4 regions of the Klebsiella sp. A52 genome follow, and region 3 is predicted to be linked to each of the others. Evidence: predicted binding sites of a transcription regulator. Region 3 holds the regulator's gene; each other region holds the start of a gene.

What was found. Region 3 encodes PurR, which represses purine synthesis genes. Its sites were predicted from a motif close to CANGCAAACGTTTGCNTG; they were not measured.
Region 1: glyA (serine hydroxymethyltransferase) is a predicted target of PurR. The motif match lies at 1,757-1,774, and genes of this name have one in related genera.
Region 2: tusA (sulfurtransferase TusA) is a predicted target of PurR. The motif match lies at 2,509-2,526, and genes of this name have one in related genera.
Region 4: KGA69_RS04650 (NCS2 family permease) is a predicted target of PurR. The motif match lies at 1,844-1,861, and genes of this name have one in related genera.

What each region holds. Positions count from the first base shown of each region.
Region 1 covers NZ_CP074437.1:2,657,337-2,661,549, reverse strand. The annotation lists gene KGA69_RS12665 (DoxX family protein) at 1-330, shown strand, start outside; gene glyA (serine hydroxymethyltransferase) at 387-1,640, opposite strand; gene hmpA (NO-inducible flavohemoprotein) at 1,965-3,155, shown strand; gene glnB (nitrogen regulatory protein P-II) at 3,229-3,567, opposite strand; gene glrR (two-component system response regulator GlrR) at 3,633-4,213, opposite strand, start outside.
Region 2 covers NZ_CP074437.1:1,668,279-1,672,491, reverse strand. The annotation lists gene zntA (Zn(II)/Cd(II)/Pb(II) translocating P-type ATPase ZntA) at 1-1,398, shown strand, start outside; gene tusA (sulfurtransferase TusA) at 2,205-2,450, opposite strand; gene KGA69_RS07770 (7-cyano-7-deazaguanine/7-aminomethyl-7-deazaguanine transporter) at 2,658-3,323, shown strand; gene KGA69_RS07765 (DcrB family lipoprotein) at 3,397-3,954, shown strand; gene KGA69_RS07760 (MFS transporter) at 3,957-4,213, opposite strand, start outside.
Region 3 covers NZ_CP074437.1:4,134,919-4,139,131, reverse strand. The annotation lists gene punC (purine nucleoside transporter PunC) at 1-649, opposite strand, end outside; gene punR (DNA-binding transcriptional activator PunR) at 762-1,673, shown strand; gene purR (HTH-type transcriptional repressor PurR) at 1,694-2,719, opposite strand; gene KGA69_RS19560 (cytochrome bd-I oxidase subunit CydH) at 3,015-3,104, shown strand; gene KGA69_RS19555 (MFS transporter) at 3,264-4,213, shown strand, end outside.
Region 4 covers NZ_CP074437.1:999,757-1,003,969, reverse strand. The annotation lists gene soxS (superoxide response transcriptional regulator SoxS) at 1-118, opposite strand, end outside; gene soxR (redox-sensitive transcriptional activator SoxR) at 203-661, shown strand; gene KGA69_RS04655 (glutathione S-transferase family protein) at 936-1,604, shown strand; gene KGA69_RS04650 (NCS2 family permease) at 1,977-3,326, shown strand; gene KGA69_RS04645 (Na+/H+ antiporter) at 3,474-4,213, shown strand, end outside.

The DNA of each region.
Region 1 (4,213 bases), 1.5 Mb from region 3:
GGCTATCCGAAACTGATGGGATTTAGCGGAACGGTACAATATATGGCTTCTTCCGGCGCGCCGCTGCCGACGCTGGCGGCGATTATCGCGGTCATCATGGAGGTTCCCGCCGCTATTCTGATTATTTTAGGTTTCTTTACCCGCCCGCTGGCGGTGATCTTTATTTTTTACACCCTGGGTACCGCGGTTATCGGCCACCATTACTGGGATATGACCGGCGATGCGGTATTGCCGAATATGATTAACTTCTATAAGAACGTCAGTATTGCCGGGGCCTTCCTGCTGCTGGCAATAACCGGACCGGGTTCAATTTCGCTGGACCGCCGCTAATCATCAGACACAAAAAAGGCCGCAATCGCGGCCTTTTTTATCTTAACGCGGCAAGATTATGCGTAAACCGGGAAACGTGCGCAGATATCCAGCACTTTTCCTTTGACGCGCTCAATAACAGCTTCGTCGTTGATATTGTCGAGAACGTCGCACATCCAGCCAGCCAGCTCCTTCACTTCCGCTTCTTTAAAGCCGCGGCGAGTCACAGCCGGAGAACCGATACGGATACCGGAAGTCACGAACGGGCTCTTCGGATCGTTCGGCACGCTGTTTTTGTTAACGGTGATGTTGGCGCGGCCCAGGGCGGCGTCAGCTTCTTTACCGGTCAGGTTTTTATCAACCAGATCCAGCAGGAACAGGTGGTTTTCAGTACCGCCAGAAACCACTTTGTAACCGCGGTTCAGGAACACTTCCACCATCGCTTTGGCGTTTTTAGCAACCTGCTGCTGGTAAACTTTGAACTCTGGCTCCATCGCTTCTTTCAGCGCCACCGCTTTCGCGGCGATAACGTGCATCAGCGGGCCGCCCTGCGCGCTTGGGAACACGGCGGAGTTCAGTTTCTTGTACAGCTCTTCGCTACCGCCTTTCGCCAGGATCAGGCCGCCGCGCGGACCCGCCAGGGTTTTGTGGGTGGTAGTAGTAACAACGTGGGCATGCGGAACCGGGTTCGGATAAACGCCGGCAGCAATCAGGCCCGCTACGTGCGCCATATCGACGAACAGGTAAGCGCCGATGCTGTCAGCGATTTCACGCATTTTCGCCCAGTCAACGATACCGGAGTAAGCGGAGAAGCCACCGATGATCATCTTCGGTTTGTGCTCCTGAGCCTGCTTCGCCATGTCTTCGTAGTCAATTTTACCGGACTCATCGATACCGTAAGGAATGATGTTGTACAGTTTACCGGAGAAGTTAACCGGGGAACCGTGGGTCAGGTGGCCGCCTTGCGCCAGGTTCATACCCAGCACGGTATCGCCTGGCTGCAGCAGAGCGGTGTAGACGGCAAAGTTAGCCTGCGAGCCGGAGTGCGGCTGCACGTTAGCGTAGTCGGCGCCGAACAGTTCTTTCGCGCGGTCGATAGCCAGTTGCTCAACGATATCCACGTACTCGCAGCCACCGTAGTAGCGCTTGCCCGGATAACCTTCAGCATATTTGTTAGTCAGCTGGGAACCCTGAGCCTGCATCACGCGCGGACTGGTGTAGTTCTCGGAGGCGATCAGTTCGATGTGCTCTTCCTGACGTACTTTTTCCTGCTCCATAGCCTGCCACAGTTCGGCATCATAATCGGCAATGTTCATTTCACGCTTTAACATCCGCATCTCCTGACTCAGCTAACGATAAAATTTTGGCCTAAAAAGGCGGTCCTGATGGACAACGGCCCACAGTATAACCGAATCATTCTGTGATAACAGGTCTTGACAAAGGATTTTACGCAAACGATTGGCTCCACAGCACACAAGGCTTTGAGCAATAACGCATCAAACATTATCAACGGATTTCTTTTCAGGTTTGTGATGCAAATTCTTCATGTTGTAACGGCTTTGCGGCAAAGTGATAAAGAACCATTTACATAGCAGGGTTATTTATATAAGATGCATTTGAAATGCATCAATAGGATAATATTTAAGGAAGCTGCTATGCTCGACGCTCAAACCATCGCCACGGTCAAAGCTACCATTCCCCTGCTTGTAGAGACCGGCCCAAAGTTAACCGCACATTTTTATGACCGCATGTTTACTCATAATCCGGAGCTCAAAGAGATCTTCAATATGAGTAACCAGCGTAACGGCGATCAGCGCGAAGCGCTGTTCAACGCTATTGCCGCCTACGCCAGCAATATCGACAACCTGCCGGCCCTGCTGCCGGCGGTCGAAAAAATCGCCCAGAAACATACCAGCTTCCAGATTAAACCGGAGCAGTACAATATCGTCGGCAGCCATCTGCTGGCGACCCTCGACGAAATGTTTAGCCCGGGCCAGGAAGTACTCGACGCCTGGGGCAAAGCCTATGGCGTGCTGGCGAACGTCTTCATCAATCGCGAAGCGGAAATCTATCAGGATAACGCCAGTAAAAATGGCGGTTGGGAAGGTACCCGTGCGTTTCGCATTGTTAAGAAGACCCCGCGCAGCCAGCTTATTACCAGCTTTGAACTGGAGCCTGTCGACGGTCAGCCGGTCGCCGATTACCTGCCGGGACAGTATCTGGCTATCTGGCTGAAGCCGGAAGCCTTCGAATATCAGGAAATTCGTCAATACTCTCTGACCCGCAAAGCGGACGGTAAGGGCTATCGCATCGCGGTGAAGCGCGAGAATGGCGGCCAGGTGTCCAACTGGCTGCATAACCACGCCAGCGAAGGCGACGTGGTCTATTTAGCCGCACCGGCAGGCGACTTCTTCCTTAACGTGGCAGCGCAGACGCCGGTGACCCTGCTCTCCGGCGGCGTCGGCCAAACGCCAATGCTGGCGATGCTGGATACGCTGGCGAAAAGCCATCATCAGGGCCAGGTGAACTGGTTCCACGCGGCGGAAAACGGTGACGTTCACGCTTTTGCGGACGAAGTGAAGGCGCTTGGCGCGACGCTACCGAAATTTACCTCACACGTCTGGTACCGCAGCCCGAGCGAAGCCGACCGTCAGGCAGGACGTTTTGATAGCGAAGGTTTGATGGATTTAGCGCCGCTGGCGGAAAATATTCGCGACCCGCAGATGCAATTCTATCTCTGCGGCCCGGTAGCGTTTATGCAATTTGCAGCGAAGCAGCTGGTAGAATTAGGGGTCAATAAAGACAACATTCATTACGAATGTTTCGGCCCGCATAAGGTTCTGTAAGCCCAACGACGCGGGGATTTGTAGGCCGGGTAAGCGCAGCGCCACCCGGCAATACTGCAGCGAGCGGCGAGGATTAAATCGCCGCGTCGTCTTCTTCACCGGTACGGATACGAATCACCCGCGCCACGTCGAAGACAAAGATTTTACCGTCGCCGATTTTACCGGTCTGGGCGGTACGAATGATGGTATCGACGCAGGTATCGACGATATCGTCAGTCACCACGATTTCGATTTTCACCTTCGGCAGAAAGTCCACCATATATTCCGCGCCGCGGTACAGCTCGGTATGCCCTTTCTGACGACCAAACCCTTTGACTTCCGTCACCGTCATGCCGGTGATCCCGACTTCCGCCAGCGCTTCACGCACGTCATCCAATTTGAACGGTTTAATAATCGCATCAATCTTTTTCATGGTTTTCCTGTCTTTGTCGCGTAACCGGTTGCTTACCGTATCATAGCTTGCGCTATGCCGCGGGGCTACTCTTTAAAGTCGTTGGCGTCGAGCTCGTGGCGCGACAGCAGTTTGTAAAATTCGGTGCGGTTGCGCCCGGCCATCCGCGCGGCATGCGTCACGTTACCTTTGGTTATCTGTAAAAGCTTACGCAGGTAGTTGAGCTCAAACTGATTACGCGCCTCAACGAAGGTCGGTAGCGCGGTATTCTCACCCTCCAGCGCCTGCTCCACCAGCGCATCGCTGATCACCGGCGATGAGGTCAGCGCCACGCACTGTTCAATCACGTTAACCAGCTGGCGCACGTTGCCCGGCCATTTGGCGGCCATCAGCCGCTTCATCGCATCGGTGGAGAAGGCGCGCACGAAAGGTTTGTGACGGTCGGCGGACTGGCGCAATAGATGATTGGCCAGTAGCGGGATATCCTCCGCGCGCTCGGAAAGCGGCGGGATCTTCAGGTTAACCACATTGAGCCGATAGAACAGATCTTCACGGAATTCGCCGCGCGCCATCGCCTTCGGCAGATCGCGGTGGGTCGCCGAAACAATGCGCACGTCGATGTCGATATCACGGTTGCTGCCCAGCGGGCGCACCTTACGCTCCTGCA
Region 2 (4,213 bases), 2.5 Mb from region 3:
CGTCTGCCGGCCGATGGCGAGCTGCTATCGCCGTTTGCCAGTTTTGACGAAAGCGCGCTGACCGGCGAATCGGTACCGGTGGAGCGTAAAGCCGGCGAGCGCGTAGCCGCCGGCGCCACCAGCGTCGATCGCCTGGTACAGTTGACCGTTATCTCCGAACCGGGCGATAGCGCCATTGACCGGATCCTCAAACTGATTGAAGAAGCCGAGGAGCGCCGGGCGCCGATTGAGCGCTTCATCGATCGCTTCAGCCGGATCTACACCCCGGCCATTATGGTGGTCGCCCTGCTGGTTGCCATCGTACCGCCGCTGTTCTTCGCCAGCGCCTGGCTGCCGTGGATCTATAAAGGCTTAACGCTGCTGTTAATCGGCTGCCCTTGCGCGCTGGTCATCTCTACCCCGGCGGCGATTACCTCCGGTCTGGCGGTCGCCGCGCGGCGCGGGGCGCTGATTAAAGGCGGCGCGGCGCTGGAACAATTGGGCCAGGTGCGCCAGGTGGCGTTCGATAAAACCGGTACTCTGACCATCGGCCAACCGCAGGTCACCCGCGTTATCGCCGCCGCCAACGTTGATGAAAACGGCCTGCTGGCGCTGGCGGCAGCGGTTGAACAAGGCTCCAGCCACCCGCTGGCGCAGGCTATCATCCGCGAAGCGCAGCAGCGTAAGCTGACTATTCCCGTTGCGCACAACCAGCGGGCGCTGGCCGGTTCCGGGATAGAGGCCGAGGTCAACGGCAGCCGCATCTTAATCTGCGCGGCCAGTAAGGCTGCATCTGCTGAGCATGAGGCGCAGATCCAGCAACTGGAGAGCGCCGGACAGACGGTGGTGCTGGTGATGCGCGATGATACGCTGCTCGGCATTCTGGCGCTGCGCGATACCCTGCGCGACGATGCGCGTCAGGCGGTGGATGAGCTGCATCAATTGGGTGTGCAAGGAGTGATTCTTACCGGGGATAACCCGCGCGCTGCGGCGGCTATCGCCAATGAACTGGGTCTGGAGTTCCGCGCCGGATTGCTGCCGGCAGACAAAGTGCAAGCGGTGATGGCGCTTAACGCCAATGCGCCGCTGGCTATGGTCGGCGACGGTATCAACGATGCCCCGGCGATGAAAGCGGCAACCATCGGTATTGCGATGGGCAGCGGCACCGATGTAGCGCTGGAGACCGCCGACGCGGCGCTAACCCATAACCGCCTCACCGGCCTGGCGCAGATGATTTCGCTGGCTCGCGCCACCCATGCCAATATTCGCCAGAATATCGCCATCGCTTTAGGGTTGAAGGGGATTTTCCTCGTCACGACCCTTCTCGGCCTGACCGGGTTGTGGCTGGCGGTGCTGGCGGATACCGGCGCGACGGTGCTGGTAACGGCTAACGCACTGCGGTTATTGCGTAAAAAGTAATGTTGAAGCGATATTCCCTGCTCGCACTGCACCTGGCAGGGCTACGGTTGCGGACCGTAGGGTAGCCCGGATAAGGCGCAACGCGCCGCCATCCGGGGGGATTCCCTGCTCGCGCTGCGCTTAGCAGGGCTACGGTTCCAGCCTTTGGGTAGCCCGGATAAGGCGCAACGCGCCGCCATCCGGGGATATTCCCTGCTCGCGCTACGCTTAGCAGGACTACGATTCCAGGTCTTTGGGTAGCCCGGATAAGGCGCAACGCGCCGCCATCCGGGGATATTCCCTGCTCGCGCTACGCTTAGCAGGGCTACGGTTCCGGAGCGTTGGGTAGCCCGGATAAGGCGCAACGCGCCGCCATCCGGGGGTATTCCCTGCTCACGCTGCGCTTAGCAGGGCTACGATTCCAGACCATTGAGTAGCCCGGATAAGGCGCAACGCGCCGCTATCCGGGGATATTCCCTGCTCGCGCTGCGCTTAGCAGGGCTACGATTCCAGGCCTTTGGGTAGCCCGGATAAGGCGCAACACGCCGCTATCCGGGGATATGCCCTGCTCGCGCTACGCTTAGCAGGGCTACGGTTCCAGGCCTTTGGGTAGCCCGGATAAGGCGCAACGCGCCGCCATCCGGGGGTATTCACTGCTCGCGCTGCGCTTGAGAGGGCTACGGTTCCAGACCGTCGGGTAGCCCGGATAAGGCGCAACGCGCCGCCATCCGGGGATATTCCCTGCTCGCGCTGCGCTTGAGAGAGCTACGGTTGCGGACCGTTGGGTAGCCCGGATAAGGCGCAAGGCGCCGCCATCCGGGATGGGCTCAGTGGCTTTTACGGATCAGATAACGGTACGGCAGGGCTTCGGTTTCCTGCGCCACCAGTTCATGCTCCATAAAGAGGCAAAAACCGGGGATATCGCGGGTGGTGGCCGGGTCGTCGGCAATAATCAGCAGGGTCTCGCCCACCGGCATGGTGCGTACGGTTTTACGCACCATCATCACCGGCTCCGGGCAGCGGAGCCCCAGGGCGTCCAGCGTATGGTCAGGACTGGAGAAAAGTTCGCTCATTTTTATCTCACTTCAACAAAACGGCCCTAGTTTACCCCCACTTCGCCAGTACGCAAGCCAGGTTAACGTTTGCGCGAAAAACAACCATTGCATTACGCTCGCAACGCAGTATCATGCAGCCGTTTTTAATTGGGTTCCCTCACCCCAACGTTCCGCTCCCGATTCCTTCATTGATGTGAAGCATGACGGGCATAAAAAGGTCACAATATGAATCCCTTTACTACCGTACAGCGTAAGAAAGCGCTCGTCTGGCTTTCGCTATTTCATCTGCTGGTGATCACCTCCAGCAACTATCTGGTCCAGCTGCCGATCTCCATTTTTGGTTTTCATACCACCTGGGGCGCGTTCAGTTTTCCCTTTATTTTTCTCGCCACCGATCTGACGGTACGCATTTTTGGCGCCCCGCTGGCGCGACGCATCATCTTCGCGGTGATGATCCCGGCGCTGATTATTTCCTATGGCATTTCGGCGCTGTTTTACATGGGCGAGTGGCAGGGCTTTGCCGCGCTGGGCACCTTTAATCTGTTCGTTGCCCGTATCGCCGCCGCCAGCTTTATGGCCTATGCGCTGGGGCAAATTCTCGATGTCCACGTCTTCAACCGCCTGCGTCAGAATCGCCGCTGGTGGCTGGCGCCGACCGCGTCGACCCTGTTTGGCAACGTCAGCGATACCCTGGCTTTCTTCTTCATCGCCTTCTGGCGCAGCCCGGATCCGTTTATGGCCGCCCACTGGGGGGAAATCGCCACCGTCGACTACTGCTTTAAAGTGCTCATCAGCATCGTCTTCTTCCTGCCGATGTACGGCGTGCTGTTGAATATGCTGTTGAAAAGACTGGCGGATAAATCTGATTTGTCGGCATTGCAGCCAGGTTAAAGGTACTCGCTAACGGTTGTGATAAGATAACCGGATGAGCCGTTAATGGCCGTTTATCGAAAGGAAGATGTCAATGCGCAATTTGGTTAAATATGTCGGTATTGGCCTGCTGGTTATGGGGCTTGCGGCCTGTGATAACAGCGATTCAAAAGCGCCGACCGTCGGGGCAGCAGCAGAGAGCAACACCAGCGGCCAGGCGATTAGCCTGCTGGATGGTAAACTGAGCTTCACCCTGCCTGCGGGTATGGCAGATCAGAGCGGTAAGCTCGGTACCCAGGCCAACAATATGCACGTCTATTCCGACGCCACCGGCCAGAAAGCGGTGATCGTGATTGTTGGCGACAGCACTAATGAAGATCTGGCGGTGCTGTCCAAACGTCTGGAAGATCAGCAGCGCAGCCGCGACCCGCAGCTGCAGGTTGTGTCTAACAAATCTATTGAGATTAAAGGGCACACCTTACAGCAACTGGACAGCATCATCTCCGCCAAGGGGCAGACCGCATGGTCTTCCGTGCTGCTCGGTAAGGTCGATGACAAACTGCTGACCCTGCAGGTCACACTGCCAGCGGACAACCAGCAGCAGGCGCAAACCGAAGCGGAAAGCATCGTCAACACGCTGGTCATTAACTAATTTTATTGCCCTGATGCAGCGGCCTCCGGTTCAACGACCGGGGGCCGTTTTTTTAACCGCCAGCCCAGCAGTAGCGCGGCCATCACCAGCCCTGCCGCCGCCAGATAAATCGTCGGTATCCCGGTCCACGCCATCAAAAGCCCGGCCAGCGGCCCGGTTATCCCCAACGACAAATCCATAAAGACGGTATAGGTCGCCAGCGCCGAGCCCTGATTGTGCTGCGGCACGGATTTAACCGCCACCACACCCAGCGCCGGGA
Region 3 (4,213 bases):
AACACGCCGCATAAATGAGCACGTTACCGCTATATTCACGTGAACGCAGCAGGGACATAAAGGTAATTTTCTGCTGGGTTTCGCCAGCAGGTTTGACGACCGCCTTCAGACGAAAAGCCGGCAGCATCAACAGTATGGTGATAGCGAACAGGGTGGCGAAGATAGCCTGCCATTCCAGATGGACTAACAGCCAGCTGCCGAGTAACGGCGCCAGCGCCGGAGAGAGCCCGACCAGTGGCATGATCGTCGCGAAAATGCGGTTGGTGCGCTGGGCCGGATAGTAGTCGGTCACCATCGCCTGCCAGGTCACCGCGGCGGCGCATACGCCAATCGCCTGGACAAAACGCAGTACCAGCATCAGCGTCGCATCGCGTACCCACAGCATCCCAAGGCAGCCAAGAGCGAAGATAGCCAGCCCGGCGAGCAGAATCGGTTTCCGACCATAGCGGTCCGACAGCGGCCCCCAGAACAGCTGGCCGATCGCGAAGCCCGCGAGGAATAAGCTCAAGCTGGCGCTAACCGATGCGGCAGAGGTGTTGAGGTCTTGCTGAATGGCGGCAAAGGCCGGTAGATACATGTCGGTGGCCAGAAAGCCAAGCACGCTCAGGCCGCCCAGCCACACTAAAAATCCTTTCCCAGGTTGTTGCATAACGTTCTCTTTCTACTGATGCAGGTACGATGCCGCAGAGTGTAGGGAGTGTAATCCGCCTTGTGAAACGCTATTATTTGTCACATGCATTCAAAAATTTTGCAGGCAGAATATGTGGTCTGAATATTCCTTAGAAGTGGTTGATGCTGTGGCGCGTAACGGGAGTTTCAGCGCCGCGGCGCAGGAGTTGCACCGCGTACCTTCGGCGGTGAGCTATACGGTGCGACAACTGGAGGAGTGGCTTGCGGTTCCGCTTTTTGAACGTCGCCATCGTGATGTTGAATTGACCCCCGCCGGGCACTGGTTTTTGCAGGAAGGACGTTCTGTTATCAAAAAAATGCAGATCACCCGCCAGCAGTGCCAGCAGATTGCTAACGGCTGGCGTGGCCAGCTGTCGATTGCGGTGGACGATATCGTTAAACCGGCGCGGATGCGCCAGATGATTGTTGATTTTTATCGCCATTTTAGCGATGTCGAACTGATCGTTTTTCAGGAAGTTTTCAACGGCGTCTGGGATGCGTTAGCCGATGGGCGGGTAGAATTAGCTATTGGCGCGACGCGTTCGATTCCGGTGGGCGGGCGTTACGCTTTCCGCGATATGGGGATGCTGAACTGGCATTGTGTCGTCGCCAGCAGCCATCCGCTGGCGCAGATGGAAGGGCCGCTCAGCGATGACGTGTTGCGCAACTGGCCGTCACTGGTGCGCGAAGATACCTCACGCTCGCTGCCGAAGCGCACAACCTGGCTGCTGGATAACCAGAAGCGGGTGGTGGTGCCGGATTGGGAATCTTCAGCCACCTGTCTTTCAGCAGGATTGTGCGTCGGGATGGTGCCAGGCCACTTTGCCCGCCCGCATATTGATAGCGGGGAGTGGACGGCCTTAACGCTGGAAAACCCATTCCCGGATGCCGCCTGCTGCCTGACCTGGCAACAAAGCGATGCCTCACCCGCTTTGAGCTGGCTACTTGACTATCTTGGCGACAGCGAAACGTTGAATCGGGAGTGGTTGCGGGCGCCGGAATAACCGGCGCCGGGGGGAGGGCGTTAGCGGCGATAATCGACGAACGGGCCGTCGGCAACCGAGCGGCGCTCGATAAGACGCGGATGTACCTCAATGGACTGCGACTCTTCACGTTTATTAACAATGCGATCGAGCAGCATATTGAATGCCGCTTCCCCGAGCGAGTCCTTTGGCTGATGTATAGTGGTCAGCGCCGGGCTGAAGTAGCGGGCGTTACGCACGTTATCATAGCCGATCAGCGAAATGTCCTGCGGTACGCGCAGGCCCATTTCGTCGGCGGCGCAGATAGCGCCCATCGCCATGATGTCGCCGCCGCAGAACACGGCGGTTGGGCGGTGCTGCTGATTGAGGATCTGCTGCATGGCGCGGTAGCCGGATTCCGGTTCAAAGTCGCCCTGAACAATCCAGTTTTCCGGCACATTGATATGCGCTTCTTTCATTGCCTGCATGAAGCCTGCCAGGCGTCCGGCACCGGTGTTACGCTCAAGCGGGCCCGGAATAACGCCAATTTCACGATGGCCGCGTTCAATCAGGTAACGGCCGGCGATATAGCCGCCTTCAAAGGCATTATCGATAACCGAGTCGGTAAAGTCCGCTTTGGCTTCACCCCAGTCCATCACCACCATCGGGATATGACGATACTCTTCGAGCATACTGAGTACGGACTCCGGGTACTCGGAACACATCACCAGCAGGCCGTCAACGCGCTTTTGCGCCATCATAGACAAGTAGGCGCGCTGTTTTTCCGGATCGTTCCAGGCGTTGCCCAGAATCAGGGTATAGCCTTTCTGGAAGCAGCTTTTTTCTACGGATTCGATAATTTCAGCGAAATAGGCCGCTTCGCTGCTGGTGGCCAGCAGACCGATCGATTTAGTGTGATTGACTTTCAGGCTGCGAGCCACGGCGCTTGGCGAATAGTGGAGTTCTTTAATTGCCGCCCACACCGCATTGCGCGTCTCTTCCGCCACGAAACGGGTTTTGTTAATCACATGTGATACAGTTGTAGTGGAAACGTTTGCGCGTTTCGCTACATCTTTAATAGTTGCCATTACTTCTCACTCCAGACCTTGACCTGATCGTCTGATTATCGATACGTAAACGTTTGCCTATACACACCCTGTATACAATGATCAACATTGCAACACCTGGGAAAACGACACAGAACGACAGGAAGGGGTCAATGGCCGATACGCTTTCAAATTAGCGTGGGATTTTGTCCTATCTCGCGGCAAAGGGGAAGAGCAAAAATGTGCATCACTCTAAATCCGGGAAGATTTTTGCATATTTTTGTGCAAAAATGAGCAAGCTCACTTTCTATGTGGGGATAATCAGGGGAGAAAATTGATGGACACAAATTTAAAGTTTTCGCTGACAACGACGGTTATTGTTCTGGGTCTGATCGTCGCCGCCGCGTTGACCGCGGTACTGCACTGATTCCAGCAGGGAGGGGGCTTCCCCTCCTATCCCGCCATTATTAGCAGATCTGCAAAAATCTTTTGTCATTTCGTTTACTTCTGTTTTTCTGTGATTGATGTCATGCTTTTGGCTTCTGATGTAATGCCGTGTCCTGAATCGGCCTGATGGAGTCTCTGAATGAAAATCAACTTTCCCTTACTCGCGTTGGCGATCGGTGCCTTTGGTATCGGTACCACTGAGTTTTCCCCGATGGGATTACTGCCGGTTATCGCCAAAGGCGTAGATGTTTCTATTCCGGCCGCGGGGATGCTGATTAGCGCCTATGCCATTGGCGTGATGGTCGGCGCGCCGTTAATGACGTTACTGCTGTCGCATCGCGCTCGCCGCAATGCATTGATCTTCCTGATGGGGATCTTCACCCTCGGCAACGTGCTCTCTTCTATTGCGCCGGATTACACGACGCTACTGCTGTCGCGCATTATCACCAGCCTCAATCATGGCGCGTTCTTTGGCCTTGGCTCGGTCGTTGCCGCAAGCGTGGTGCCAAAACACAAACAGGCCAGCGCGGTTGCGACCATGTTTATGGGGCTGACCATTGCCAATATCGGCGGCGTACCGGCTGCCACCTGGCTTGGTGAAACCATCGGCTGGCGAATGTCGTTCCTGGCCACGGCGGGTCTGGGGTTAATTGCGATGGTAAGCCTGTGGTTCTCCCTGCCGAAAGGTAGCGCCGGCGAGCGTCCGAACGTGAAGCGCGAGCTGTCGGTATTAATGCGGCCTCAGGTACTCTCTGCGCTGTTGACCACCGTGCTGGGCGCCGGGGCAATGTTCACGCTGTATACCTACATTTCTCCGGTACTGCATACCATCACCAACGCTTCACCGCTGTTTGTTACCGCCATGCTGGTATTAATCGGCGTCGGTTTCTCGCTTGGCAACTATCTGGGCGGTAAGTTTGCCGACCGTTCAGTCTCCGGCACTTTGAAAGGATTCCTGCTGTTGTTGATTGCCATCATGTTGGCTATTCCGCTGCTGGCGCAATCGCAACTGGGTGCTGCCGTCAGCATGGTCGTGTGGGGCGCGGCAACCTTCGCGGTCGTTCCGCCGCTGCAGATGCGGGTAATGCG
Region 4 (4,213 bases), 1.9 Mb from region 3:
GCTGCAGATACCATTTCGAGTATCCCGATTTTTTAGCGACTACATCAATGTTAAGTGGTTGATCGATATGTTCATCAATCCATTCAATAAGCGTTTGGATAATATCCTGATGGGACATAAAGCGGCCTCTCTCAATTCTCGATTCGTCGTTTTGTCTGTCGGCGAGTATAATTCCTCAAGTTAACTTGAGGTAAAGAGCTTTATGGAAAATAAACCAGCACGCATCAAAATGCTGCTCTCCCCTGGGGAGGTGGCGAAACGAACCGGCGTCGCCGTCTCGGCGCTACACTTTTATGAAAGCAAAGGGCTTATCCGCAGCCAGCGCAACGCGGGCAATCAGCGGCGATATCGCCGTGATGTGCTGCGAGCAGTGGCGATCATCAAGATTGCGCAACGTATTGGTATTCCGCTGGCGACCATCGGCGAGGCATTCGGCGTCTTGCCGGAAGGGCATAATCTGAGCGCCAAAGAGTGGAAACAGCTGTCGTCGCAATGGCGGGAGGAGTTGGACCGGCGTATCCACACCCTGACCGCGCTACGTGACCAGCTCGACGGCTGCATCGGCTGCGGCTGTTTATCGCGCCGCGATTGTCCATTACGCAACCCTGGGGATAAGTTGGGTGAAGAGGGAACCGGCGCACGCCTGTTGGAAGAGGATTAATCGTGATACCTGCAAAAAACTAAAGCGCCACAACAGGGCGCTTTAGTTGTTTTCCGGTCTTTGTCTTTCGCATTATCCCGCTGGCTCACGGGAGGGTTTCCCCCGACGTCGACTCCCCTCAGGTATTGCGCAATGTGTTGAAGGAGGTTCCGGATTGCGTCGACAATGTAATTGTGGCACAGCCTGATGATTTTGCCTGTTGGCGTTGCCGAAATTTTTCCGTCATTGGTCGCCTGTTTCTATAGTTAATTTGAACGAACAACAGGAGAGCGCCATGTTGACGGTCCATCACCTCAACCAATCCCGCTCGCAGCGCGTGCTGTGGGCGTTGGAAGAACTGCAATTGTCTTATCAGGTCGTCTGCTATCAGCGTGAAAAAAACATGCAGGCGCCAGCGGAACTGAAAAAAATTCACCCGTTGGGTAAATCGCCGGTGCTTGAGGATCAGGGGGTGGTGCTGGCAGAGTCCGGCGCGATTCTGGAATATCTGCAGGAAACCTACGATAGCGCCCAGCAGCTGAGGCCGCAGGGGAGGGAAGATAAACTGCAATATCGCTTCTGGCTCCATTATGCCGAGGGATCGTTAATGCCCTTGCTGTTGATGAAGCTTATCTTCGCCAGCCTCGGCAAGCCGCCGGTGCCGCTTGGTATGCGCACCCTGGGCGGGGCGTTGGGCAAAGGGGTACAAAAAGCGTGGCTGGATAGACAGTTGGCGACACATGCGGCATATATTGAACAGCATCTGGCTCGTCAGCCGTGGTTTGCCGGCGGCACGCTGAGCATGGCGGATATTCAGATGAGCTTCCCGGTGATGGCCTTACTGGCGCGCGGCGGCATTCAACACCTGCCGCACACCCGGCGTTGGCAGCAGCAGGTGGAGTCACGTCCGGGGTGGATTAACGCTATTGAGCGCGGCGGGCCATTTACCCTGCCTGGCGGTTAATACGCCAGAAAGAGGATTAAAACATATAAAAATGTTAATGCATTGCGCACTGACGATAACGTTTGCGCATCGTTTGTCTATTTCCTGAGCTTTGGCGGCGAAATTTGGCAAAATACGACAAACTTCAGTTGAAAAGGGCCAGCTAAAGACAGGATAATCGTTTGCCTTTTTACTTTGCTCGTTTTTTCCCCTGCCGACAGGGGGAGCAAAGACATTCCATATACCGCATTGTATGCGCGGAGTTAAACGTTTGCTTTTTCTCAGCCTCCCTCCTGGCGCCGGGAAACAGCACAAGGAGATGGCGTTTAACTGGCAGTGGACGGTCCATCACGCATGCAAGCGAACGATCAAAATTTTCAGGGGAAGTTTTCTATGTCTACGCCTTCAGCGCGTACCGGTGGTTCTTTAGACGCCTGGTTTAAAATTTCAGCTCGCGGCAGCTCCGTACGTCAGGAAATTGTTGCCGGATTAACGACCTTCCTGGCGATGGTGTACTCCGTCATCGTGGTGCCGGGAATGTTAGGTAAAGCTGGCTTTCCGCCTGCGGCGGTGTTCGTCTCGACCTGCCTGGTAGCGGGCGTCGGTTCATTAGTGATGGGCCTGTGGGCTAACCTGCCGCTGGCTATCGGCTGCGCGATTTCGCTGACCGCGTTTACCGCTTTTAGCCTGGTGCTGGGGCAGCACATTAGTATTCCGGTGGCATTAGGCGCCGTGTTCCTGATGGGGGTATTGTTCACCATTATCTCCGCTACCGGTATTCGTAGCTGGATCCTGCGCAACCTGCCGCAGGGCGTGGCGCACGGCACCGGCATCGGTATCGGCCTGTTCCTGCTGCTGATCGCCGCCAACGGCGTCGGTCTGGTAATTAAAAACCCGCTGGACGGCCTGCCGGTTGCGCTGGGCAATTTCGATAGCTTCCCGGTGATGATGTCGCTGATTGGCCTGGCGGTCATTATCGGTCTGGAAAAACTGAAAGTGCCTGGCGGCATTCTGCTGACCATCATCGGTATTTCCATTATCGGACTGATTTTCGATCCGAACGTCCATTTCTCCGGGATTTTCGCCATGCCGTCGCTGAGCGACGACAAAGGCAATTCGCTGATTGGCAGCCTTGATATCATCGGCGCGCTGAACCCGGTGGTGCTGCCAAGCGTGCTGGCGCTGGTCATGACTGCGGTATTCGACGCCACCGGTACCATTCGCGCGGTGGCCGGCCAGGCTAACCTGCTGGATAAAGACGGGCAGATCATCAACGGCGGCAAAGCGCTGACTACCGACTCCCTGAGCAGCGTGTTCTCCGGCGTGGTGGGCGCAGCCCCTGCGGCGGTGTATATCGAATCGGCAGCCGGTACGGCGGCGGGCGGTAAAACTGGTCTGACGGCAGTCACCGTTGGCGTGCTGTTCCTGCTGATCCTGTTCCTTTCTCCGCTCTCCTATCTGGTACCGGCCTACGCGACCGCGCCAGCGCTAATGTACGTTGGCCTGCTGATGCTGAGCAACGTGGCGAAAATCGACTTCAATGACTTCGTTGATGCGATGGCGGGGCTGATTACCGCGGTGTTCATCGTGCTGACCTGCAACATCGTGACCGGCATCATGATCGGTTTTGCATCGCTGGTGATTGGCCGCGTGGTATCCGGCGAATGGCGCAAGCTCAATGCGGGCACCGTGATCATCGCGGCGGCGCTGGTCATCTTCTACGCCGGCGGATGGGCGATTTAACTTTTCCTGCTAACGACGGGCGGCTTTGGCCGCCCGTTTAATTTTTAAGCCACATCCTGTTTCCTTTTGCGTTAATCTGAGTAGCGTATCATTTCGAGACATGACGCCTCAGATGTAAAAAAAGAAAACGCAGCAAACAGGGAACACATGGAAATATTCTTCACCATACTCATCATGACCCTCGTGGTCTCTCTCTCAGGGGTGGTTACACGTGTACTGCCCTTTCAGGTCCCACTACCGTTAATGCAAATCGCCATCGGCGCGCTGTTGGCCTGGCCGACCTTTGGTTTGCACGTTGAGTTCGACCCTGAACTCTTCCTCGTTCTGTTTATCCCGCCGCTGCTGTTTGCCGATGGCTGGAAAACGCCGACCCGCGAGTTTATCGAGCACGGCCGGGAAATCTTCGGCCTGGCGCTGGCGCTGGTGGTGGTCACCGTGGTCGGTATCGGCTTCCTGATTTACTGGATTGTGCCGGGGATCCCGCTGGTTCCGGCATTTGCTCTTGCGGCGGTGCTGTCGCCGACCGATGCCGTGGCGCTGTCCGGTATTGTCGGCGAAGGGCGGATACCGAAGAAAATCATGGGCATCCTGCAGGGTGAAGCGCTGATGAATGACGCTTCTGGCCTGGTGTCGTTAAAATTTGCCGTTGCCGTGGCGATGGGCACGATGGTGTTCACCATTGGCGGCGCCACCGTTGAGTTTCTGAAGGTGGCGATTGGCGGCATCCTGGCCGGTTTCGTGGTCAGCTGGCTGTATGGCCGCTCAATGCGTTTCCTCAGCCGCTGGGGCGGCGATGAACCGGCAACGCAAATTGTGCTGCTGTTCCTGCTGCCGTTCGCTTCTTACCTGATTGCCGAACATATCGGTTTCTCGGGGATCCTGGCGGC